DNA from 2 places in the Streptacidiphilus jeojiensis genome. Region 2 is predicted to be linked to the other one. Evidence: predicted binding sites of a transcription regulator. Region 2 holds the regulator's gene; the other holds the start of a gene.
The links. The regulator HrcA, encoded in region 2, represses chaperone genes, less so after heat shock. The targets are predictions, from matches to a motif close to TTNGCACTCNGNNNNNCNGAGTGCNAA.
Positions count from the first base shown of each region.

Region 1: the regulator HrcA is predicted to act here: its motif matches at 1,310-1,336, upstream of groES (co-chaperone GroES).

Region 1 is NZ_JBEUKS010000002.1:442,003-453,537, forward strand. It holds gene ABUW04_RS07890 (polysaccharide deacetylase family protein) at 1-78, shown strand, start outside; gene ABUW04_RS07895 (THUMP-like domain-containing protein) at 75-1,265, opposite strand; gene groES (co-chaperone GroES) at 1,485-1,793, shown strand; gene groL (chaperonin GroEL) at 1,920-3,551, shown strand; gene ABUW04_RS07910 (LysR family transcriptional regulator) at 3,703-4,701, shown strand; gene ABUW04_RS07915 (WhiB family transcriptional regulator) at 4,762-5,139, opposite strand; gene ABUW04_RS07920 (response regulator transcription factor) at 5,647-6,258, shown strand; gene shbA (RNA polymerase sigma factor ShbA) at 6,552-7,190, shown strand; gene guaB (IMP dehydrogenase) at 7,416-8,918, shown strand; gene ABUW04_RS07935 (GuaB3 family IMP dehydrogenase-related protein) at 9,014-10,138, shown strand; gene ABUW04_RS07940 (glycerol-3-phosphate dehydrogenase/oxidase) at 10,265-11,535, shown strand, end outside.
Region 2 is NZ_JBEUKS010000009.1:244,542-256,076, forward strand. It holds gene ABUW04_RS25200 (S41 family peptidase) at 1-2,587, opposite strand, end outside; gene ABUW04_RS25205 (16S rRNA (uracil(1498)-N(3))-methyltransferase) at 2,789-3,532, opposite strand; gene dnaJ (molecular chaperone DnaJ) at 3,567-4,712, opposite strand; gene hrcA (heat-inducible transcriptional repressor HrcA) at 4,757-5,788, opposite strand; gene htpX (zinc metalloprotease HtpX) at 6,003-6,923, shown strand; gene pspAB (PspA-associated protein PspAB) at 6,990-7,574, shown strand; gene ABUW04_RS25230 (DUF3097 domain-containing protein) at 7,571-8,404, shown strand; gene ABUW04_RS25235 (glycoside hydrolase family 28 protein) at 8,389-9,855, opposite strand; gene ABUW04_RS25240 (pectinesterase family protein) at 9,903-11,000, opposite strand; gene ABUW04_RS25245 (hypothetical protein) at 11,160-11,535, opposite strand, start outside.

The sequences.
Region 1 (11,535 bases), on a different contig from region 2:
TTCGTCAACCTGCTGAAGCGGATCCAGGAGCAGGGGTTCACCGTGGCCCGGCTGGACGACTACATCCGGAAGCCCTAGCCCGCCGGGGGAGTCGCCGGCTGACCCAGCAGCATGGTCGGGGCGCCGGCGACCCGGGTCAGGAAGACCGTGCAGGAGTTCGGCCCCTCCGGCTTGAGCTTGCGGCGCAGTTCCTCGGGCTCGACGGCGGAGCCGCGCTTCTTCACCACCACCGTGCCGACCCGGCGTTCGCGCAGCAGGGCCTTGAGCTTCTTCAGGCCGAAGGGGAGCACATCGGTGATCTCGTAGCCGGTGGCGAAGGGCGTGGGGCGCAGCTCATCCGCCGTCAGATAGGCGATGGTGGGGTCGATCAGGGCCGCGTCCAGCTGCTCGGCGACCTCGGCGACCAGGTGGGCCCGGATCACCGCGCCGTCCGGCTCGTAGAGGTAGCGGCGGACCGGTACGGCCTCCGGGTCCGGGAGCCGACCACCCGTGAGGGTGACGCCGGCGGGAAGCAGGGTCGCCCGATGGGGTTGTCCCTGGGCGGGCCCGGTGCCGAACCAGAGCACGGCCTCCTTGACGTCCCCGCCGTCGGAGACCCACTCGGCCTCGGCGCCCTCGGGGACCGCCTCGTGCGGGATGCCGGGGGCCACCTTGAGGGCGGCGAACCGGGTCTGCAGCGCGGCGCCGACGGCCCAGCTCAGCGGCGGTGAGTAAGCCTCGGGATCGAAGATCCTGCCGCGTCCTCCACGCCGTGCCGGATCGACGAACACGGCGTCAAAACCGTTCAGCGGCACGTCCGCCACATCGCCGCAGTGCTGCTCGATCAGGCCGTCCAGGCCCAGTGCGGTGGCGTTGGCCTCGGCGACCGCGCAGGTCAGCGGGGAGCGGTCGACGGCGAGCACCTCGATGCCGGCCCGGGCCAGGGCGATCGCGTCGCCGCCGACGCCCGAGCAGAGGTCGGCGAGGCGGCGCACCCCCAGCGCCTTGAAACGCTCCGCGCGCCATGTGGCGACGCTGGTGCGGGTGGCCTGCTCGACCCCGTCCGGGGTGAAGTACATCCGGGCCGCGTCGGCGGCGCCGAACTTCGCCGCCGCCCGCTGCCGCAGCCGGGCCTGGCCGATCGCCGCCGACACCAGCTCCGCGTCGTGGTCGCGCCGCAGCCGGGTCGCGACCGCCAGCTCCTGCCCCGGCGAGTGGTCCGCCAGCTCGGCCAGCAGGGCCTGGCCCTCGTCGGTCAGCAGGGCACGGAACGATTCGATCTCCACCGCACCATCATCCACCGCGTCCCGGTCATCGAATAAGCGCGTCGTTGGCACTCTGGTTGACTGAGTGCTAACCGCGGCCTAGTGTCGTCGTTGGCACTCTCCCCCGGAGAGCGCTAACCGCGAGAGGGCAGGTCCGGCACCGCGACGACGGGCTTGCACCACACCTCTGGCACCCAAGACATGTATCACCCCGTGATCTCCGAAGGGGGAGGTCGGAACGTGACGACCACCAGCTCCAAGGTTGCCATCAAGCCGCTCGAGGACCGCATCGTGGTCCAGCCGCTCGAGGCCGAGCAGACCACGGCCTCTGGCCTGGTCATCCCGGACACTGCCAAGGAGAAGCCCCAGGAGGGCGTCGTCCTGGCCGTGGGCCCGGGTCGCTTCGAGGACGGCCAGCGTCTGCCGCTCGACGTCGCCGTCGGCGACATCGTGCTGTACAGCAAGTACGGCGGCACCGAGGTCAAGTACAACGGCCAGGAGTACCTGGTCCTCTCGGCCCGCGACGTGCTCGCGATCGTCGAGAAGTAGGCAGTACCGCACTACTGCAGCACCAGCTGACGCTGACCGCAGAGTCGTGACCCCGCCCGGGCCCCCAGTCTTCACTGTGTGAGACCGGGTGTCCGGGCTCGGTTGTTTGAGAGGGAAACCCTAAGCATGGCGAAGATCCTGAAGTTCGACGAGGACGCCCGCCGCTCGCTCGAGCGTGGCGTCAACAAGCTGGCCGACACCGTGAAGGTGACGCTCGGCCCCAAGGGCCGCAACGTCGTCATCGACAAGAAGTTCGGCGCCCCGACCATCACCAACGACGGTGTCACCATCGCCCGTGAGGTCGAGCTCGACGACCCGTACGAGAACCTTGGCGCGCAGCTCGTCAAGGAGGTCGCGACCAAGACCAACGACATCGCGGGTGACGGCACCACCACCGCGACCGTCCTGGCCCAGGCCCTGGTCAACGAGGGTCTGCGCAACGTCGCCGCCGGCGCGGGCCCCTCGGGCCTGAAGAAGGGCATCGACGCCGCCGTCAAGGCCGTGTCGGACCACCTGCTCTCGGTCGCCCGCGAGATCGACGGCAAGGAGGACATCGCCGCTGTCGCCGCGCTCTCCGCGCAGGACCAGCAGGTCGGTGACCTGATCGCCGAGGCCATGGACAAGGTCGGCAAGGACGGTGTGATCACCGTCGAGGAGTCGAACACCTTCGGCCTGGAGCTCGAGTTCACCGAGGGCATGCAGTTCGACAAGGGCTACCTGTCGCCCTACATGGTCACCGACCAGGAGCGGATGGAGGCCGTCCTGGAGGACCCCTACATCCTGATCCACCAGGGCAAGATCTCCTCGATCCAGGACCTGCTCCCGCTGCTGGAGAAGATCCTCCAGGGCGGCGCCAGCAAGCCGCTGCTGATCATCGCCGAGGACGTCGACGGCGAGGCGCTGTCCACCCTCGTGGTGAACAAGATCCGCGGCACCTTCAACGCCGTCGCGGTGAAGGCCCCCGGCTTCGGCGACCGCCGCAAGGCCATGCTCGGCGACCTGGCCACCCTCACCGGTGCCACCGTCATCGCCGAGGAGGTCGGCCTCAAGCTCGACCAGGCCGGTCTGGAGTCCCTGGGCTCCGCCCGCCGGGTCACCGTCTCCAAGGACAACACCACCGTCGTCGACGGCGCCGGTGACTCCTCCGAGGTGGCCGGCCGGGTCGCGCAGATCAAGGCCGAGATCGAGAACACCGACTCGGACTGGGACCGCGAGAAGCTGCAGGAGCGCCTGGCCAAGCTGGCCGGCGGGGTCTGCGTGATCAAGGTCGGCGCTGCCACCGAGGTCGAGCTCAAGGAGAAGAAGCACCGTCTCGAGGACGCCATCTCGGCGACCCGCGCGGCGGTCGAGGAGGGCATCGTCGCCGGTGGCGGCGCCTCCCTCGTGCACTCCCAGAAGGTGCTCGACGGCGGGCTCGGCCTGTCCGGCGACGAGGCCGTCGGTGTCGCGGTGGTCCGCCGCGCGCTGGTCGAGCCGCTGCGCTGGATCGCCCAGAACGCGGGCCTCGAGGGCTACGTCATCACCACCAAGGTGGCGGAGCTGGACGAGGGCCAGGGCTACAACGCCGCGACCGGCGAGTACGGCGACCTGATCAAGGCCGGCGTCATCGACCCGGTCAAGGTGACGCGCTCCGCGCTGCAGAACGCCGCGTCGATCGCCTCGCTGCTGCTCACGACCGAGACCCTGGTCGTCGAGAAGCCGGCCGAGGACGAGGGCGACGCGGGCCACAGCCACGGTGGGCACGGCCACAGCCACTAGGTCGTAGCGCGCCGATCGGGGCGCGGGGAGCTGTCTGCGGCGGGTGCACCCTTCGGGGTGGCCTGTCGCGCAGTTCCTCGCGCCCCTTGGCGTTTCATAAGCGTGTGCACAGGTTTCGGTCCGGTGTCATAGGGGCGCTTATGCTGGGGGGATGATCGAGGCCCGCCATCTTCGTGTGCTGCGCGCCGTCGCGCGGACCGGTTCGTTCTCCGCGGCCGCGCGGGAGCTGGGGTACACCCAGCCCGCGGTGAGCCAGCAGATGAAGGCGCTGGAGAAGTCGGTGGGGACCCCGCTGGTGGTCCGGGTCGGGCGCGGGGTGCAGCTCAGCGAGGCCGGCGAGGTGCTGGTGCGGCACGCCGCCGGGATCCTGGCGGGGCTCACCGCGGCCGAGGAGGAGCTGGCGGCGATCGCCGGGCTGCGGGCCGGGCGGGTGCGGCTGGTGTCCTTCCCCACCGCGAGCTCGACGCTGGTGCCGGCCGCGGTGGCCGGGGTGCGCGAGGCGCAGCCGGGCATCCGGGTCTCGCTGACCGAGGCCGAGCCGCCCGAGTCGCTGGCGATGCTGCGCGGCGGGGACTGCGAGGTGGCGCTGGCCTTCCGCTACCCGGGACGCGTTACAGAGCTGCATCTGCCGCTGGACGACGCGGGCGGGTCGCGGCGGCAGGCGCGGGCCGAGGCGGTGGTGGAGGCCTCGGTCTCGGCGGCCGCCTGCGACTGGTCCGATCTGGTGGTCCGGCCGCTGCTGGAGGACCGGCTGGTCGGCGTGGTCGCCGCCGGGCACCGGCTGGCCGGGCGCGGCGCCGACGATCCGGTGGAACTGGCCGAGCTGGCCGACGAGCAGTGGATCGCGGGGTGCCCGCAGTGCCGGGGCCATCTGGTGGACATGTGCGCCGAGGAGGGGTTCGCGCCCCGGATCGACTTCGCCACCGACGACTACCCCGCGGTGCTGGGCCTGGTCGGCGCGGGTCTGGGCGTCGCCGTGCTGCCGGAGCTGGCGCTGGCGTCGGTGCGGTCGGCCGGGGTGGCCGTGGTGCCGCTGGCCTCGGGGGTGTTCCGCGAGGTCGTCGCGCTCACGCTGCCGGACCTGGCGCAGGTGCCCGCGGTGGAGCTGATGCTGGACCGGCTGGCCCGGGTGCCCGTCCCGTCCCGCTGACGCGTTCGGGGGCGGGGACCCAGGCGGCTGAAGAAACGATTCTTCTTTTGTTTCCGCTGGTCAGCGCCGGACCGACTCGAAGACATCGGCGTTCAGGTCCACGTCCTCGTCCTCCTCGGCATCGGCATCGGCGTCCCGGTCGGCGTTGGCGCTCGGCCGGTGCCGGGTCCGACCCAGCAGCTCCTCGCGGTCGTCCTCGGTCAGACCGCCCCAGACCCCGTACGGCTCGCGTACGGCCAGGGCGTGGGTGGCGCACTCGGTGCGCACCGGGCAGCGGGAGCAGACCTCCTTGGCGGACTGCTCGCGGGAGCTGCGCGCAGCCCCTCGCTCGCCCTCGGGGTGGAAGAAGAGGGAGCTGTCGACACCGCGGCAGGCGGCGGAGAGCTGCCAGTCCCAGAGATCGGCGTTGGGGCCGGGGAGGCGGGAGAAGTCTGCCATTGCTGCTCATTCCCTCAAGTTGTTGTGCGGTCCGGTCCTAGTAGCTGAAAATATGACTCACATAGATCTAATCGGACAAGAGGCCATCAGCGTTGCATATGTGTCGTATGTTCTGAAAATCTCATAAAACGGACGAAGGGAGTAGCCGCGTGTCCTGCGACTGGGGGTACTCGTTGGGGCTGGAGGTAGGCCGAATGCGGCCGCCACGCCGGGTCCGGTCGACGGCTGCGGAGCCGTGTGCGACGTGCGTGCGCTGTGCGCGCGGCGCCTGTGCGCCGGAGTGCACTGCGCGGTGGATGATCCGTAACGGGTCGACCACATAGAGTGGTGGAGGCGATCGTCGGGCCCGTAACTCATTCGGGTGACGGTCGTTGGTTGTGCGGAGGCGGTCAGCGGGTCGGACGTCGGGGAAGACGTCTGTCGCCACGGCCGTGCCGGTGACGCTTTGTACCAGCTCGTACCAGCCAGGAGGCTCAACGTGACGCGGATCAGCTGCGGAGGACGGTCATGACTTCCGTTCTCGTCTGTGACGATTCACCGCTTGCCCGGGAGGCGCTCCGCCGTGCGGTCGCGACCGTGCCCGGTGTCGACCGGGTGACCACCGCCACCAACGGTGAGGAGGTGCTCCGCCGCTGGGTGGCCGACCGGTCCGACCTGGTCCTCATGGACGTGCGGATGCCCGGCCTCGGCGGTGTCGAGACCGTGCGGCGGCTGCTGTCCGCCGACCCGGGTGCCCGCATCATCATGCTCACCGTCGCCGAGGACCTCGACGGTGTGGCACTCGCGGTGGCCGCTGGCGCGCGGGGCTACCTGCACAAGGACGCCTCACGGGCGGAGCTGCGCGCCACGGTCACCCAGGCCCTCGCCGACCCGACCTGGCGGCTCGCGCCCCGGCGGCTGCGCTGCGCCGAGATGGGGGCCGCGCCGACACTGACGGCGCGTGAGATCCAGGTGCTGGAGGGGATGAGCCACGGTCGCAGCAACGCCGAGATCGGCCGGGAGCTGTTCCTCTCCGAGGACACCGTCAAGACCCACGCCCGTCGCCTCTTCAAGAAGCTCGGCGCGTCGGACCGGGCCCACGCCGTCGCCCTCGGCTTCCGCTGGGGCCTGGTGCGCTGACGGCGGTGTGCAGCCCCCGCCCGACGGGCGGGGGAGGGTTGCCCGGGTTCCGCCGGGTAGGCTCCGAGCGTGGCCCGTCCGCCACCTGGGGTCTGCGTGGGGGCGCGGGGGGTCGTTCCCCCGGAGACCGGAGCGCGGGGATTCCCGGCCGAGGGCGCACCATGGAGTACATGGACCGAATGCGGAGTCCGGCGGCCGGTGGGCGGGAGGGGTCAGTGGTGGCGCATAACGTTCCGATGCACAAGTCGGGGTGCGGTGCCGCGTTTTCCTCTGCGACCAGGCACCATGGACCGGTGCGTGACGACGAAGTGACGGCTGCCGCAGGCGGCGTCCAGACCACCGGTGGGGCTGCTGTTCCCATCGGTGCGCTCGTGGTCCGTGCGGTCGGCGGCGACGCCGAGGCCACCGACGAGCTGCTGGCCCGGGTCCACCCGCTGGTGCTGCGCTACTGCCGGGCCCGGCTGGTCCGGCTGCCCGGGGGCGCCCGGCACCATGTGGACGACGTGGCCCAGGAGGTCTGCCTCGCCGTGCTGTGCGCGTTGCCGCGCTACCGCGACCAGGGGCGTCCCTTCGAGGCCTTCGTGTACGGGATCGCCGCGCACAAGGTGGCCGATCTGCAGCGGGCCGCGATGAAGGGGCCCGGGCAGTCGGTGTTCCTCGCGGAGGAGCTGCCGGAGACCCCCGACGACGCGCTGGGGCCGGAGGAGCGGGCGCTGCTGAGCAGTGACGCGGCGTGGGCGCGGGAGCTTTTGGCCTGTCTGCCGGCCAGGCAGCGGGAGCTGGTGCTGCTGCGGGTGGCTGCGGGGCTGACGGCGGAGGAGACCGGGGAGGTGCTGGGGATGTCCGCGGGGGCTGTGCGGGTGGCTCAGCATCGGGCTCTTAGTCGGTTGCGGGCTTTGGCGTTGGGTGGGCCGGAGGGGCTGTCCGCGTAGCGGTGCGGCTTGTGCATGGTTGGCCGCGCAGTTCCTCGCGCCCCTGGGTGCTGCATGGCGGGGCGCCGGGAGAGTGTGGCGCTAAGCACATGAGGGGGTTGTGGCGCAAGAGGGCTTTCTGTGTACCGGTAGACTCAAGTATCGGTGCCTAAGCTGCCTTGCTGGAAGGCCCCCGGTGGCGCCGACGTCGAGTGGTTGATCGGGTCGGTACGGGAAGGTGCCCCAATGTCTTTGAATGCCGCAGGTGTCCCCGAGAAGTTCGCGATGCTCGGGCTCACCTACGACGACGTCCTGCTGCTCCCCGGAGCCTCCGAGGTGCTGCCGAACATGGTGGACACCTCGTCACGGGTGTCGCGGAACGTCCGGGTGAACATTCCTCTGCTGTCCGCCGCGATGGACAAGGTGACCGAGTCGCGGATGGCGATCGCCATGGCCCGTCAGGGCGGCGTCGGTGTGCTGCACCGCAATCTCTCCATCGAGGACCAGGTGAACCAGGTCGACCTGGTGAAGCGGTCCGAGTCCGGCATGGTCACCGACCCGATCACGGTCAGCCCCGAGGCCACGCTGGCCGAGGCGGACGCGCTCTGCGCCAAGTTCCGGATCAGCGGTGTACCGGTGACCGACCCGTCCGGGCGGCTGCTGGGCATCGTCACCAACCGTGACATGGCCTTCGAGTCGGACCGCAGCCGCCAGGTGCGCGAGGTCATGACCCCGATGCCGCTGATCACCGGAGAGGTCGGGATAAGCGGTGAGGACGCCATCGCCCGGCTGCGCCGCCACAAGATCGAGAAGCTGCCGCTGGTGGACGCGGAGGGCAGGCTCAAGGGCCTGATCACGGTCAAGGACTTCGTCAAGGCCGAGAAGTACCCGCTGGCCGCCAAGGACGCCGAGGGCCGGCTGCTGGTCGGTGCCGCGGTCGGTGCCAGCGCCGAGTCGCTGGAGCGGGCCCAGGCGCTGGCCGAGGTGGGCGTGGACTTCCTGGTGGTGGACACCTCGCACGGCCACAACAGCAACGCGCTGAGCTGGATGGCCAAGATCAAGTCCGCGGTGGACGTCGACGTGGTCGGCGGCAACGTCGCCACCCGGGACGGCGCCCAGGCGCTGATCGACGCCGGCGTGGACGGGGTCAAGGTCGGCGTGGGCCCCGGCTCGATCTGCACCACCCGGGTGGTCGCCGGCATCGGCGTCCCCCAGGTCACCGCGATCTACGAGGCGGCGCTGGCCTGTCGCGAGGCCGGCGTGCCGGTCATCGGCGACGGCGGCCTGCAGTACTCCGGCGACATCGGCAAGGCCCTGGCGGCCGGCGCCGACACGGTGATGCTGGGCAGCCTGCTCGCGGGCTGCGAGGAGTCGCCGGGCGAGCTGCTGTTCATCAACGGCAAGCAGTTCAAGTCCTACCGCGGCATGGGCTCGCTGGGCGCCATGCAGTCCCGCGGCCAGGCCAAGTCCTTCTCCAAGGACCGCTACTTCCAGGGCGACGTCAGCTCCGACGAGAAGCTGATCGCCGAGGGCATCGAGGGCCAGGTGCCCTACCGCGGCCCGCTGTCCGCGGTGCTGTACCAGCTGGTCGGCGGCCTGCGGCAGACCATGGGCTACGTCGGCGCGGGCACCGTCGCCGAGATGGAGTCCAAGGGCCGCTTCGTCCGGATCACCTCGGCGGGGCTCAAGGAGAGCCACCCGCACGACATCCAGATGACCGTCGAGGCACCGAACTACCACGGCAAGTAGCCGCGCGTTCCACCGGAAGGGCTGCCTCGGCGGCCCTTCCGTCGTTGTACGGGATACTGGGGCCTGGCAGTAGCAGGTTGAGCGAAGGGCTGGACGTGACCGAGATCGAGATCGGGCGGGGCAAGCGGGGCCGGCGGGCGTACGCCTTCGACGACATCGCCGTCGTACCGAGCCGGCGGACCCGGGACCCGAAGGAGGTCTCGATCGCCTGGCAGATCGACGCCTACCGCTTCGAGCTCCCGTTCCTGGCCGCGCCGATGGACAGCGTGGTCTCGCCGGAGCAGGCCATCGTCTTCGGGCAGATGGGCGGCCTGGGGGTGCTCAACCTGGAGGGGCTGTGGACCCGCTACGAGGACCCGCAGCCGCTGCTGGACGAGATCACCGAGGTCAAGGACGAGGCCGTGGCCACCCGGCGGCTCCAGGAGATCTACCGGGAGCCGATCAAGGCCGAGCTGATCGGCCGCCGGCTCAAGGAGATCCGTGACTCCGGCGTGGTCACCGCCGCCGCGCTGTCCCCGCAGCGGACCGCAGAGTTCTCCAAGGCCGTGGTCGACGCCGGGGTGGACATCTTCGTGATCCGCGGCACCACGGTCTCCGCCGAGCACGTCTCCGGCGCGGCCGAGCCGCTCAACCTCAAGCAGTTCATCTACGAGCTGGACGTCCCGGTGATCGTCGGCGGCTGCGCCACCTACACCGCGGCGCTGCACCTGATGCGCACCGGCGCGGCCGGCGTGCTGGTCGGCTTCGGCGGCGGCGCCGCGCACACCACCAGGACCGTGCTGGGCATCCAGGTGCCGATGGCGACCGCGGTCGCCGACGTCGCGGCGGCCCGGCGGGACTACATGGACGAGTCCGGCGGCCGCTACGTCCACGTCATCGCGGACGGCGGGGTCGGCTACAGCGGGGACCTGGCCAAGGCCGTGGCCTGCGGCGCCGACGCGGTGATGATCGGAGCGGCGCTGGCCCGGGCCAACGACGCGCCCGGCAAGGGCTTCCACTGGGGCATGGAGGCGGTGCACGAGGAGCTGCCGCGCGGAAAGCGGGTGGACCTGGGCACCGTCGGCAGCACCGCCGAGATCCTGCACGGCCCCTCGCACACCCCGGACGGCACCATGAACCTGTTCGGCGCGCTGCGCCGGGCGATGGCCACCACCGGCTACTCGGAGCTCAAGGAGTTCCAGCGGGTCGAGGTCACCGTGGCGCCCACCGCGCACCACTGACCGTTGTCCTTCCATCCACGTCCCCGGCGCGTTCCCGTGCCGGGGACGTGTGCTTTTCCCTGCGATTCTGGAGCAAAGCGGCAGACTTGCCGTGAGTAGGTCCTGTCGGAGCACACGGAGGCAGCCTTGCGTAGCGCGAAACTGGGACCGGCCGAGCGGGCGGGCGCACTGGCCCGGATGGCCGAGCAGGAACTCGACGTGCTGGTGGTCGGCGGCGGGGTGGTCGGTGCGGGGACGGCGCTGGACGCCGTGACCCGCGGCCTCGCGACCGGTCTGGTCGAGGCGAGGGACTGGGCGTCGGGGACGTCCAGCCGTTCCAGCAAGCTGATCCACGGGGGGTTGCGCTATCTGGAGATGCTGGACTTCGCGCTGGTCAAGGAGGCGCTGAAGGAGCGCGGGCTGCTGCTGGAGACGCTGGCGCCGCATCTGGTCAAACCGGTGCCGTTCCTCTACCCGCTGCAGCACCGCGGCTGGGAGCGGCCCTACGTCGGCTCCGGGGTGGCCCTGTACGACGCGATGTCGGTGGCCGGCGGCCACGGCCGGGGGCTGCCGGTGCACCGTCACCTGACCCGCCGCCAGGCCCTGCGGCAGGCCCCCTGCCTGCGCAAGGACGCACTGGTCGGCGCGGTGCAGTACTACGACGCGCAGATGGACGACGCCCGCTTCGTCACCACCCTGGTGCGCACCGCGGCCTCGTACGGGGCGCTGGCCGCCAACCGGGCCCGGGTGGTCGGCTTCCTGCGCGAGGGCGAGCGGGTGGTCGGCGCCCGGGTGCACGACCTGGAGCAGGGCGGCGAGTTCGAGGTGCGCGCCCGGCAGGTGGTCAACGCGACTGGGGTGTGGACCGACGAGACCCAGGCGCTGGTGGGCGAGCGCGGGCAGTTCCACGTCCGCGCCTCCAAGGGGATCCACCTGGTGGTGCCGCGGGACCGGATCCACTCCTCGACCGGGCTGATCCTGCGCACCGAGAAGAGCGTGCTCTTCGTCATCCCCTGGGGCCGGCACTGGATCGTGGGCACCACCGACACCGAGTGGAACCTCGGCAAGGACCACCCGGCGGCCAGCAGCGCCGACATCGAGTACCTGCTCGACCATGTGAACTCGGTGCTGGCGGTGCCGCTGACCAGGGAGGACGTCGAGGGCGTCTACGCCGGGCTGCGCCCGCTGCTGGCCGGGGAGTCGGACGCCACCTCCAAGCTCAGCCGCGAGCACGTGGTGCAGCACGCGGTGCCGGGGCTGGTGGTGGTGGCCGGCGGCAAGTACACCACCTACCGGGTGATGGCCGAGGACGCCGTGGACGAGGTGGTGCACGGGCTGGATCAGCGGGTCGCGCCGTCCTGCACCGAGCGGGTGCCGCTGCTGGGCGCCGAGGGCTACCAGGCGCTGTGGAACGGCCG
Region 2 (11,535 bases):
CGAGCGGGATCACCACCACGGTGCGGGTGGCCTCACCGGCGCCGTTGGCCTGACCGACGGTCAGTTCGACCGGCTTGCCGGCCGTGCCGACCAGCAGCGGACCGGGTCCGGCGGTGCTGTCCACCGGGACGCCGTCCACGGCCAGCAGCGATTCGCCGGCCCGGACGCTGACGCCGGGGGCGCCGAGCGGCGAGCGGGCCGCCGGGTCGGAGGACTCGCCGGGCAGCACCCGGGCCACCCGCCACACCCCCGCCTCGTCGCGGACCAGGTCCGCCCCGAGCAGCCCCTGCCGACGGTTGCCGGCCACGCCCTGGCCGACGGGCTGGACGTAGGCGTGCGAGGTGCCCGGTTCGGCCTGCAGCTCCCACAGCAGGTCGACCAGCTCGCTGTAGCTGCCGACCCGCTCCACCAGCGGGCGGTAGCGGGCCTGGATGCCGGTCCAGTCGATGCCGTTCATGTCGACGCGCCAGAAGTTGTCGCGCATCAGCCGGGCGGTCTCGTCGAACATCTGCCGCCACTCGGCGGCGGGGTCGACGGTGACCCGGATCCGGGAGAGGTCCACGGTCGCGGCGTCGTCCTGCTCGTCCTTGCCGACCCGGTGGTCGGCCGGGACGATCCGCAGCTCGTTGCGGTCGACCACGGCGAGGCGGCTGCCGTCGCCGCTGACGGCGAACCGGTCCAGCTCGTCGACCAGGGTCTCGGCCCGGCGGGTGCCGAAGTCGAACCGCTCCAGGCTGCTGCGTTCGGCCTCGCCCTCCGGGGTGGCCTTGGCGTTGCCCAGCTCGCCGGTGAGCGGGTGCTCCAGCCACACCACCCCGCCCTTGACCGCGCGCAGGTCGGTGTAGCGGCCGCTGGAGACCGGGAAGGGGACGATCCGGTCGGACAGGCCCTCCAGGTCCAGCCGGGTGCGGGCGGGGGCGTCGGCGCCGTCCTCGTCGCCCTCGCCTGCGGCGCCGTCGGCGGAGTCCTTGGTGGCGTCCTCGGCCGGCTCGCCGTCCTCGGAGTCGCTGTCCTTGTCGCCCTTGCCCAGGGCCCGGCCCAGCGGCTGCGGGCCGAACGGGGAGAGCGTGTCAGCCGCCAGGGTGAGCAGGTAGGGGCGGCAGGCGAGCGGGAAGGAGAGGTCGAAGACGTGCTCGTCGTAGACCGGGTCGAAGTCGCGCATCGACAGGAAGGCGAGGTGCTTGCCGTCGGTGGTAAAGGTCGGCGCGTAGTCGTTGAAGCGGGGCGGGGTCAGCTCGGTGACGGTGCCTTCGGCGAGCTGGGCCAGCCGCAGCTGGCGCGGCACCTCCTCGGAGTCGGCGCAGTGCGACCAGACCAGCCACTGCGAGTCCGGCGCGAAGGCGAGGCCGCTGGCCTGGGCGGCGCCGCTGCGGTCCAGCTCGCGGACGGTGCCGTCGGCGACGGTGACCAGCAGGACCAGGCCGTCGCGGTTGGCCACGGCGAGGGTGGAGCCGTCCGGGGAGGCGGTGAGCTCCTCGACCCGGCCCAGGGCGCCGACGGCGATCCGGCGGCCGTCGGAGAACTCCAGCCCGTCCTCGCCCTCGGCGTCGGTGACCCACACCGACCCGCCGTCAGCGAGCACCTGGGGCAGCCGGTTGCGCACGCCCGGCGTGGCCGAGAGCGCACGCGCCGGCCCGTCGCGGTGGGTGACCCGGTGGATGCTGCCGCGGACCTCGATGACGCTGGCCCGGGCCTCGGCGTCCGGGGCGATGTGCCCGAGGTGGCGGGCGGCGTTGATCGGGTACGGCTGGCGGTCGACCCGGGGACCGCCGAGACGGATCTCCAGACGGCGGGGGCGGGCGTCCGTCAGGTCCTCGACCAGGTAGAGGTCGCCGCCGCTGTGGTAGACCACCCGGGTGCCGTCGGTGGAGGCGTTGCGGGCGTAGAACTCGTGGTCGCTGTGGCGGCGCAGGTCGGAGCCGTCGGGCAGGCTGGACCACAGCTGGGCGACACCGTCCTGGTCACTGAGGAACGCCACCCGGTCGCCGACCCACATCGGGGAGTCGATGTTGGCCCGGCCGTCGAGGTCGGCGTGCAGCCGGCTGAAGTCGCCCTCGGTGCCGATCCAGAGCTTGCCGGCGGTGCCGCCGCGGTAGCGCTTCCAGTGCGCGGGCTCGCGGCCCATCCCGGCGCTGGACAGCAGGACGCGGTCCCCGCCGGGCTCGGCGGCGACGCCGCCGACGCGGCCGTACGGGAGTTCCCTGGCCGGGGAGCCGTCCAGCGGGACTTCATAGGCCCACGGGTGCGCCCGTGACATCCTGCCGACCGAGCTCAGGGCGAGGACCTCGCCCTCGGCGGTCCATCCCAGCACCGTGGTCTGCAGGCTGCCCCAGTAGGTCAGCCGTCGCGCGGGGCCGCCGTCGGCCGGTGCGACATGCACCTCCGGTGCGCCGTCACGGGTCGAGGCCCAGGCGATCCACCGGCCGTCCGGGGAGATCCGCGGGCGGGCCACCGGGACCTGGTCGGCGCTCACGCGCCAGGCGCGGCCGCCGGCGACGGGGGCGAGCCAGACGTCGTCCTCGGCCACGAAGGTGACCAGGTCAGCTTGGACGTGGGGGTAACGGAGGTAGCTGTCGGCGTGTGTCACGCGGTCACCTTAGCTGTCACCCCGAACAGTGGGGCAAGGTTTTGGCTGACGGCGATACGTGCGGCTGGGAGCGGGGTTCTCGCGCAGTTCCCCGCGCCCCCAGGTGAGTGCAACTGACCCACAGCCGTTCAGTTGCAGCCCCGTTAGGGGCGCGGGGAACTGCGCGACAAGCCAGCTACGGTCCGCAGCCAAGCAAGGACGTCAGCCCCAGCGCCCGGTGCGGGCCAACAGCACGGAGCCTGCCGCCACGCCCGCCGTGGACGTGCGGAGCACGGACGGGCCCAGGCGGTAAGGGGCCGCGCCGGCAGCCGCGAACTGGGCGAGTTCGTCCGGCGAGACGCCACCCTCCGGGCCGACGACGAGGACGATGTCGCCCTTGACGGGGAGCTCCGCAGTGGCCAGCGGCAACGATCCCTCCTCGTGGAGCACCGCGGCCAGCGCCGCCCCGGAGAGGAGTCCGGCCAACTGACGGGTGGTCATCGGGTCGCGGACCACCGGGAACCGCAGCCGGCGGGACTGCTTGCCGGCCTCCCTCGCGGTGGCGCGCCACTTGGCCAGCGCCTTGGCCCCGCGCTCGCCCTTCCACTGGGTGATGCAGCGCGAGGCCGCCCAGGGCACCACCTCGTCCACGCCGGCCTCGGTCATCAGCTCGACCGCCAGCTCCCCGCGGTCCCCCTTGGGCAGGGCCTGGACCACCACGACCCGCACCGCCGGCTCGGGCTCGGCCAGCAGCGCGTCGACCCGGACCTCCAGCACGTCCTTGCCGACCACGCCGACCACGGAGCCGGAGACGGCCGCTCCCGCGCCGTCCGCCAGCACCACCGGCTCGCCGACGGCGAGCCTGCGGACGGCGACGGCATGACGGCCCTCGGGGCCGTCCAGCCGCACCACCGCCCCGACCGGGGCGAGCTGCGCGCTGTCGACGACGAACACCGGGGCTGTCATGCCGTACCTACTCCACTGCTGTACTGACGGGCGCTCAGGAGCGACCGTTGAAGGCGTCCTTCAGACGGGAGAACAGGCCCTGCTGCCCGGGTGCGAAGGTCCCCGAGGGGCGCTCCTCGCCGCGCAGCTTGGCCAGCCGCCGCAGCAGCTCCTCCTGCTCGGGGTCGAGCTTGCTGGGCGTCTGCACCTCGACGTGCACTATCAGGTCGCCGCGCCCACCGCCGCGCAGGTGGGTGATGCCGCGTCCGTGCAGCGGGATGGACTGTCCTGACTGGGTGCCGGGGCGGACGTCGATCTCGACGGTGCCGTCCAGGGTCTCCAGCGGGACCTTGGTGCCGAGCGACGCCGCCGTCATCGGCAGGGTGACCGTGCAGTGCAGGTCGTCGCCGCGGCGCTGGAAGGTGGAGTGGGCGTTCTCGCTGATCTCCACGTAGAGGTCGCCGGCCGGGCCGCCGCCGGGGCCGACCTCGCCCTCGCCGGCCAGCTGGATCCGGGTGCCGTTGTCGACACCGGCCGGGATCTTCACGGTCAGCGTGCGCCGGGCGCGGACCCGGCCGTCACCGGCGCACTCCGGGCAGGGGGTGGGCACCACGGTGCCGAAGCCCTGGCACTGCGGGCACGGGCGGGAGGTCATGACCTGGCCCAGGAAGGACCGGGTGACCTGGGACACCTCGCCGCGGCCGCGGCACATGTCGCAGGTCTGCGCGGAGGTGCCCGGGGCGGCGCCCTCGCCGTTGCAGGTGGTGCAGACGACGGCGGTGTCGACCTGGATGTCCTTGGTGGTGCCGAACGCGGCCTCTTCGAGGTCGATGTCGATCCGGATCATCGCGTCCTGGCCGCGCCGGGTGCGCGAGCGCGGCCCGCGCTGGCCCCCGGACGCGCCGAAGAAGGCGTCCATGATGTCGCTGAAGCCGAAGCCCGCGCCCGCACCGAAGCCGCCGGGGCCCGCGCCGCCGCCGCTCGCCGAGAGCGGGTCCCCGCCCAGGTCGTAGACCTGCCGCTTGTTGGGGTCGGAGAGGACCTCGTAGGCGGCGTTGATCTCCTTGAACCGCTCCTGCGTCTTCGGGTCGGGGTTGACGTCCGGGTGGAGCTCGCGCGCCAGCCGGCGGAACGCCTTCTTGATCTCGTCCTGACCCGCGTCACGCCGGACGCCGAGTACCGCGTAGTAGTCCGTGGCCACCAAAATGCTCCGCTTGTTTCCGTTTCGAGGGGTCCAGAGGACTGCTAGGACGCAGCCAGGATCTGACCGACGTATCGTGCAACGGCCCGGACGGCGCCCATCGTGCCCGGGTAGTCCATCCGCGTCGGTCCGACCACGCCCAGTTTGGCGACGGTCTCGTCGCCCGAACCGTAGCCCACCGACACGACCGACGTGGAATTCAGCCCTTCGTAGGCGTTCTCGTGACCGATCCGAACCATCATGCCCGCGTCGCCGGTCTCGCCGAGCAGCTTCAGCAGGACCACCTGCTCCTCCAGCGCCTCCAGTACCGGGGCGATGGTGAGCGGGAAGTCGTGCGGGAAGCGGGTCAGGTTGGCCGAGCCGCCGATCACGACCCGCTCCTCGGTCTGCTCGGCCAGCGCCTCGAACAGGGTGCTGAGGACGGCCGTGACCGCGCCCCGGTCCTCCCGTTCGAAGCTCTCGGGCAGGTCCTGGAGCAGCGTCGGCACCTCGACGAAGCGCTGCCCGCCGGCCCTGGTGTTCAGCCGGGAGCGAAGATCCGCGAGGACGGTCTCGCCGACCGCAGTGGGGCAGTCGATGAGCCGCTGCTCCACCCGTCCGGTGTCGGTGATCAGCACCAGCATCAGCCGGGTCGGCGTCAGCGCGACCAGTTCGACGTGGCGGACCGTGGACCGGGACAGCGAGGGGTACTGCACCACCGCGACCTGCCGGGTCAGCTGCGCCAGCAGCCGGACCGTGCGGGCCACCACGTCGTCCAGGTCGACGGCGTGGTCCAGGAAGCTGCCGATCGCCCGGCGCTCGGCCCCGGACATCGGCTTCACCTCGGTGAGCCGGTCGACGAAGAGCCGGTAGCCCTTGTCGGTGGGCACCCGGCCCGCACTGGTGTGCGGCTGGTGGATGTAGCCCTCGTCCTCCAGCGTCGCCATGTCGTTACGCACCGTGGCCGGCGACACGCCGAGGTTGTGGCGTTCCACCAAGGCTTTGGAGCCGACCGGCTCCTCGGTGCCGACGTAGTCCTGGACGATGGCACGCAGAACCGCCAGCTTGCGGTCGTCGAGCTTGCGCTCCTCAAGCACGGGGCACGCACCTCACTCCCTACCGGTCCTGCCGGGCGCCGGGCCGAACACTCTGGCCAGAACTGGCACTCTGGATGAATGAGTGCCAAGAGCTGTGCGGCCAGTGTAAGGCGCGAGGGTACGCGACCGGAACGCCTGGGCCGTCCCGTACGTACCTGTTGGTAGGCCCGAACAGGGCAGAATTGGGTAGCACGCACATTTTCGAGGAGGGGCCATGGCCAGGACACGCTTCGCACCGGACCGCGGACTGACGAGCCGGATGCTGATGACGATGTTCTTCATCGGCCTGCTGTACGTGGTGTTCGTGGGCGCACTGATCGTGCTGCTGAAGGGCGCCTGGCCGTTCGTGGTGATCATCGCCGGCGGCCTGTTCATCGCCCAGTTCTGGTTCAGCGACAAGATCGCGGCCTTCAGCATGGGCGCCCGCGAGGTCTCCGCCCAGGAGTACCCGGAGCTGCACGGCACGGTGGACCGGCTCTGCGCCCTGGCGGACATGCAGAAGCCCAAGGTCGCGGTCGCGCAGAGTGACATCCCCAATGCCTTCGCCACCGGACGCAACGAGAAGAACGCGGTGGTGTGCGTGACCACCGGTCTGCTGCGCCGGCTGGAGCCGGAGGAGCTGGAGGGCGTGCTGGCGCACGAGATGTCGCACGTCGCGCACAAGGACGTGGCGGTGATGACCATCGCCGGCTTCCTGGGCGTGCTGGCCGGCATCATCACCCGGGTCGGTCTGCAGTTCGGCATGTTCGGCGGCTTCAGCAGCCGCGACGACCGCGACGGCGACAACACGGCGGTGGCGGCCTTGATCGTCATCGGCGTCAGCGCCGTCGTCTACACCATCAGCTTCCTGCTGACCCGGCTGCTCTCCCGCTACCGCGAGCTCTCCGCCGACCGCTCGGCCGCGCTGCTGACCGGCCGGCCCTCGGCGCTGGCCTCGGCGCTCACCAAGGTCAGCGGGCAGATGGCGGCCATTCCCACCCAGGACCTGCGCCGGGCCCAGCCCTTCAACGCCTTCTACTTCGCCCCGGCGGTCTCCGCCCGCCAGGTCGCCAGCCAGGCCTTCTCCACCCACCCCTCGCTGGAGAAGCGGCTGGAGCAGCTCGGCCGGATCAGCGCCGAACTGGGCCGTCAGTAACCCCGCCCTTCATCTGCTGTCTGAGTCACCTGCCCTCTGATCACCTGCCCTCTGAGGAGCGAACCCATGGGCTTCCTGGACGCCCTGCTCGGCCGCACCAAGCCCGTCAAGCCGGACCTCGACCAGCTGTTCGGGCTGCCCTCGGCCGCGATCACCCTGGAGGCGGCGGCCGGCTTCAAGCCCACCGGCGTCGGCTCGGTCTGCTTCGCCTCCGTGGAGGGCGGCGCCTTCGCCCAGGTCCAGCAGGACGTGCAGGCACTGCTGGACGCCGACGTGGAGCGCGGCGGCATCGCCATCGAGTCCAGCCGGGACTCCTACGGCTACTCCTGGATGACCGCCCGTCAGCCCGCCGAGGACATCGTCTCGCTGGTCAACGACGTCCACGCGATCAACTCCGCGCTGGAGAGCACCGGCTTCGGCCCGCAGCTGCTCTGCTCGCTGGTGAACTTCACCGACGCCCAGCAGCGTCCGCTGGCGCTGGTCTACATCTACAAGCGCGGCAGCTTCTACCCCTTCGCCCCCAAGCCCGGCGGCGGGGAGCGGCGCGACAACGCGCTGGAGCTGGAGATCAAGGCGATGCTCGGCAACGACCTGCGGGTCGAGCAGGACCTGACCCGCTGGTTCCCGGTCTGGGGAGCGCCCGGCCTGTGACCCGGACCTACGACCTGACCCCGCCCTGGAAGCGCTCCACCCCCGCCCCCGAGCTGCCCGCCGAGCGGGACCTGGTGGTGGAGGAGGTGGTGACCGGTTTCTGCGGCGCCGTGGTGCGCTGCGAGAAGACCGCCGAGGGCTTCACCGTGACGCTGGAGGACCGGCACCGCAGGCTGCGGGTCTTCCCGATGACCCCGAGCGGCTTCCTGGTGGACGGCAAGCCGGTCACCCTGGTCCGCCCGGGATCGGTCGCCGCGCCGGTGCCGGTCGCCCCGGCCCGCACCGCCTCGGGGTCGGTGGCGGTCCAGGGCGCGCGGGCCCGGGTGGCGCTGCCCAGCCGGATCTACGTCGAGGGCCGCCACGACGCCGAGCTGGTCGAGCGGGTCTGGGGCGACGACCTGCGGATCGAGGGCGTGGTGGTGGAGTACCTGGAGGGCATCGACGACCTCCCGGCCATCGTCGCCGAGTTCGCGCCGGAACCGGGGCGGCGGCTGGGCGTGCTGGTGGACCACCTGGTCCCGGGCAGCAAGGAGTCCCGGATCGCGGCACAGGTCGGCGGCGCCGACGTGCTGGTGGTCGGCCACCCCTACATCGACGTCTGGGCGGCCGTGAAGCCCTCCTCGGTGGGCATCGCGGCCTGGCCCGACGTGCCCCGCGGCGAGGAGTGGAAGGAGGGCGTCTGCCGCCGCCTCGGCTGGCCGGTGGACACCCCCGCCGCCTGGAAGCGCATCCTCGCCTCGGTGGACTCCTTCAGGGACCTCGACCCGGCCCTGCTGGGCCGGGTCGAGGAGCTGATCGACTTCGTGACGGACGGTCAGAGCGTCGGGTAGCTGGGGAAGGTGCAGCTGGGGACCGAGCCTGAGCCGGCCACCGTGCTGGTGCTCACGCCGGTGCCGGTGGGGCTGAGGTTGCTGTTGTAGAGGCCGACCGCCGCGTAGGAGGCGGTGGCGGCGGTGGTGTCCAGGCTGACGTTCTCCAGGGTCAGGCCCAGCGGGTGGGAGGCGTTCAGGCCGACCAGGGTGGACTTGGCGCCGCTGACCGAGCTGGTGGACTTCAGGCCGTTGACGACGATGTCGGTGAAGTACGGGGTGTAGGAGCCGGTGCCGGAGGAGTAGTGGGTGTCAAAGACCAGCGGGGCCTTCACCGCGGTCAGGCAGTTGGAGGTGTAGGTGACCTTGGAGACGGTGCCGCCGCTGGCCGCCGAGGACTTGATCCGCAGCCCGGTGCTGCTGGAGCTGACGTTGCCCGCGCTGTCGGTGCCGGTGACGGTGTTGCCGGAGACCAGGACGTTGCTGACGCCGCTGTAGGTCTCCGAGCCGATGGAGATGCCGTGGGTGCCGTAGAAGTGGTTGCCCTTGACGGTGATGTTGCTGCTGGCCTTGGAGCCGCCCTTGATGGCGATGCCGTCGTCGCCGTCCTGGATGTAGGAGTCGGCGATGGTGACGTTGGTGGCGCCGGCCGGGTCGATGCCGTCGGTGTTGCGGGCGGTGGCCGGGGTCTTGATCCGGACACCCCAGGCGGTGAAGCCGTCGCCGCCGTTGAAGACCACGTGGAAGTTGGCGGCGTTGAGCAGGTCGATGTCGTAGAGCGTGAAGTTGTCCGAGCTGTTGATCTGGACCAGCCGGGGGTTGTTCTGGTTGGAGCCCGCCGCCTGCGCGGCCGTGGCCAGCCCCCACCAGGTGGTGCTGGTGCCGAGGATGTCGTCCTCGCCGCGGCCGTCGATCCGGCCCTGCTGACCGCTCGAGTTCTGGACGCCCTCGATACCGGCGTCGTCCCCGCTCACGGTGATCAGCGGACTGCAGCCGCCCTCGCTGCTGGACAGCGTGCCGCAGGTCGGCTTGCCGCTCACCTGGTAGTCGGCGGCGTTCAGCGAGCCGTACAGGGTCACCGTCGCGTTGATCACCAGCACCTCGCCCGCGTGGACCGTGACCGGCCCGGACAGGAACGCCTTGTGGGTGGAGTCGGTGGCCGCCAGCACCACCTTCTTGCCGGTGCCCTTGCAGGCGTCCAGCGCGGCCTGGATCCGCGCGGTGTCCGGCGGGGTGGTCTCGTTCGCGGTGCTGGAGAAGCCGTTGGCCATGGTGAGCCCGGACCTGAGGGTCTGGCAGGTGCCGCTCGGCAGTACCGGCTGGGTCACCGTACGGGTGTCGCCGGTGGCCACGGCCGGGACTGCGGTGGTGGCGGCGCCGGCGTTGGCCACCACCAGCCCGCCGCCCACCAGCGCGGCGACGCCGGTGGCGACGGCGATACGGGCCTTGGTGTGCTTGCTCTTGCGGTGCATGAGGGTTCCTCGGAGAAAGTGGGATGAGAGAGGTGGAGGGGGTGCGACTACTGGATCGGGTTCCAGCCGTCGGTCCCGGCCAGGTACCTGGCCGCCGTGTAGTTGGCGGCCTGAGCTGCCGTCAACTGCGGGCTGCCGGTGTAACTGCCGGATCCTGCACCGGTGTTGAGGTAGGACTTGAACCGGGCCGAGGTCCAAGCGAACCCGCTCATGTCGGTCCACGGCGTGGCCGCCTTGATCGCGGCCGGCAGCACCGTGTTGCGGACCACCACCTGGGCGACCGCGGTGCTGTTGGTGTGCCAGGGCCGCCCCAGGTAGTAGGTGTTGGCGGCGGCGGTGCTGTAGACCGTGCTGTTGGTGATGAGGAAGCCGTAGGTCTTCGACGAGTCGGTGTTCGCCGCGGTGAGGAAGCCGTTGAGGCCCCCGGCCGCCGCGCCGTCGTCGATGGCCTGGATGTTGGCGTGGTCGAAGACGGCGGTCGCGTTGCCGAAGATGAAGTCGACGTCGCCCTTGATGAAGACGTTGGAGAAGTACTGCCTGGTCTGCGCGGTGGCGCTGGGCGACCAGGCCAGCAGGGTGTCCTGGTGGCCCAGGAAGCGGTCGTTGCGGTAGACCTGCCGGTCGCCCTCGGCGTTGAGCGCCACCGCCTGCCCCGCGGTGATGCTGGGATTCGCGGCCTTGCTGAAGGAGTTGGTGACGGTGATGTTCTCCACCGTCACCCCGGCGGCGGCGAAGGTCGCGGTGGCGCTGCCCAGGGTGCCGTAGGTCGTCCCGTCCGACTTGGGGGTGCCGGAGGCGTTGCCGTAGGTGATCACCACGTCCTCGGGGTTGCCGGTGGCGCCCTTGACGGTCAGTCCGGTCTTGGTGACCGGGACCGAGACCACCTCGTGGTACGTGCCCTTGGCGATGCTGATGGTGTCCCCGGCGGCGGCCGCGTTCACCGCCGCCTGCACGGTGGTGTACTCGGCGCTGCCGTCGGCGGCCACCGTGAGGGTGGCGGTCGAGGCCGCGTCCGCGAACAGCGGCACCGCCGCCGCACCGCCGACGGCGGCCAGCACGGCGCCGGCGGCGACCAGCCTGCGGGTGGTCCGGGAACGGCGGTGGTGCTGCTGCGGGGTGGCACGGTCGAGGTCTGGCTCAGGCACCGGGTCGGCCCTTCGTACGGTCGGCTTCAGCGCCGCTGCAGGCAGCGCTCTTGACCTCCAGTGGTCCGACCGCGCGAAGAGGTTGCCCCGTTCACAGAACCTTCACCTGCAGCACCGTTGGGGGCGCGGGGAACTGCGCGACCGGCCAGGCAGGGCCCGCTAGTGGGTGGCGGCGAAGTTCCCGTAGACCTCGGCCCCGGAGCCGTGGCCCGTGGCGGTGGCCCGGTAGGTGTCCTGGCCGGCGTCGCGGCCGCCGGCCGCGTGGTTGTACTGCCCGGCGAAGACATAGCTGCCCGGGGCCAGCGTCGCCCCCGGCTTGAGCTTGAACTCGTAGACCAGGGTGCCGTTCCGGCTGGTGACCGTGGTGTCGAGGTCGGCGGCGGGGACGGTGGACCAGGCACCGGTGCTGCTGAGACCGGGGGTGTCCGCCAGAGTGACCGTCACGTCCAGCGCGGTGACGGTGTAGCGGTTCTTCAGGGTGATGTTGCTCTGCGACCAACTGGTGTTGCTGTGCGGGTCGATGGAGCCGTCCGAC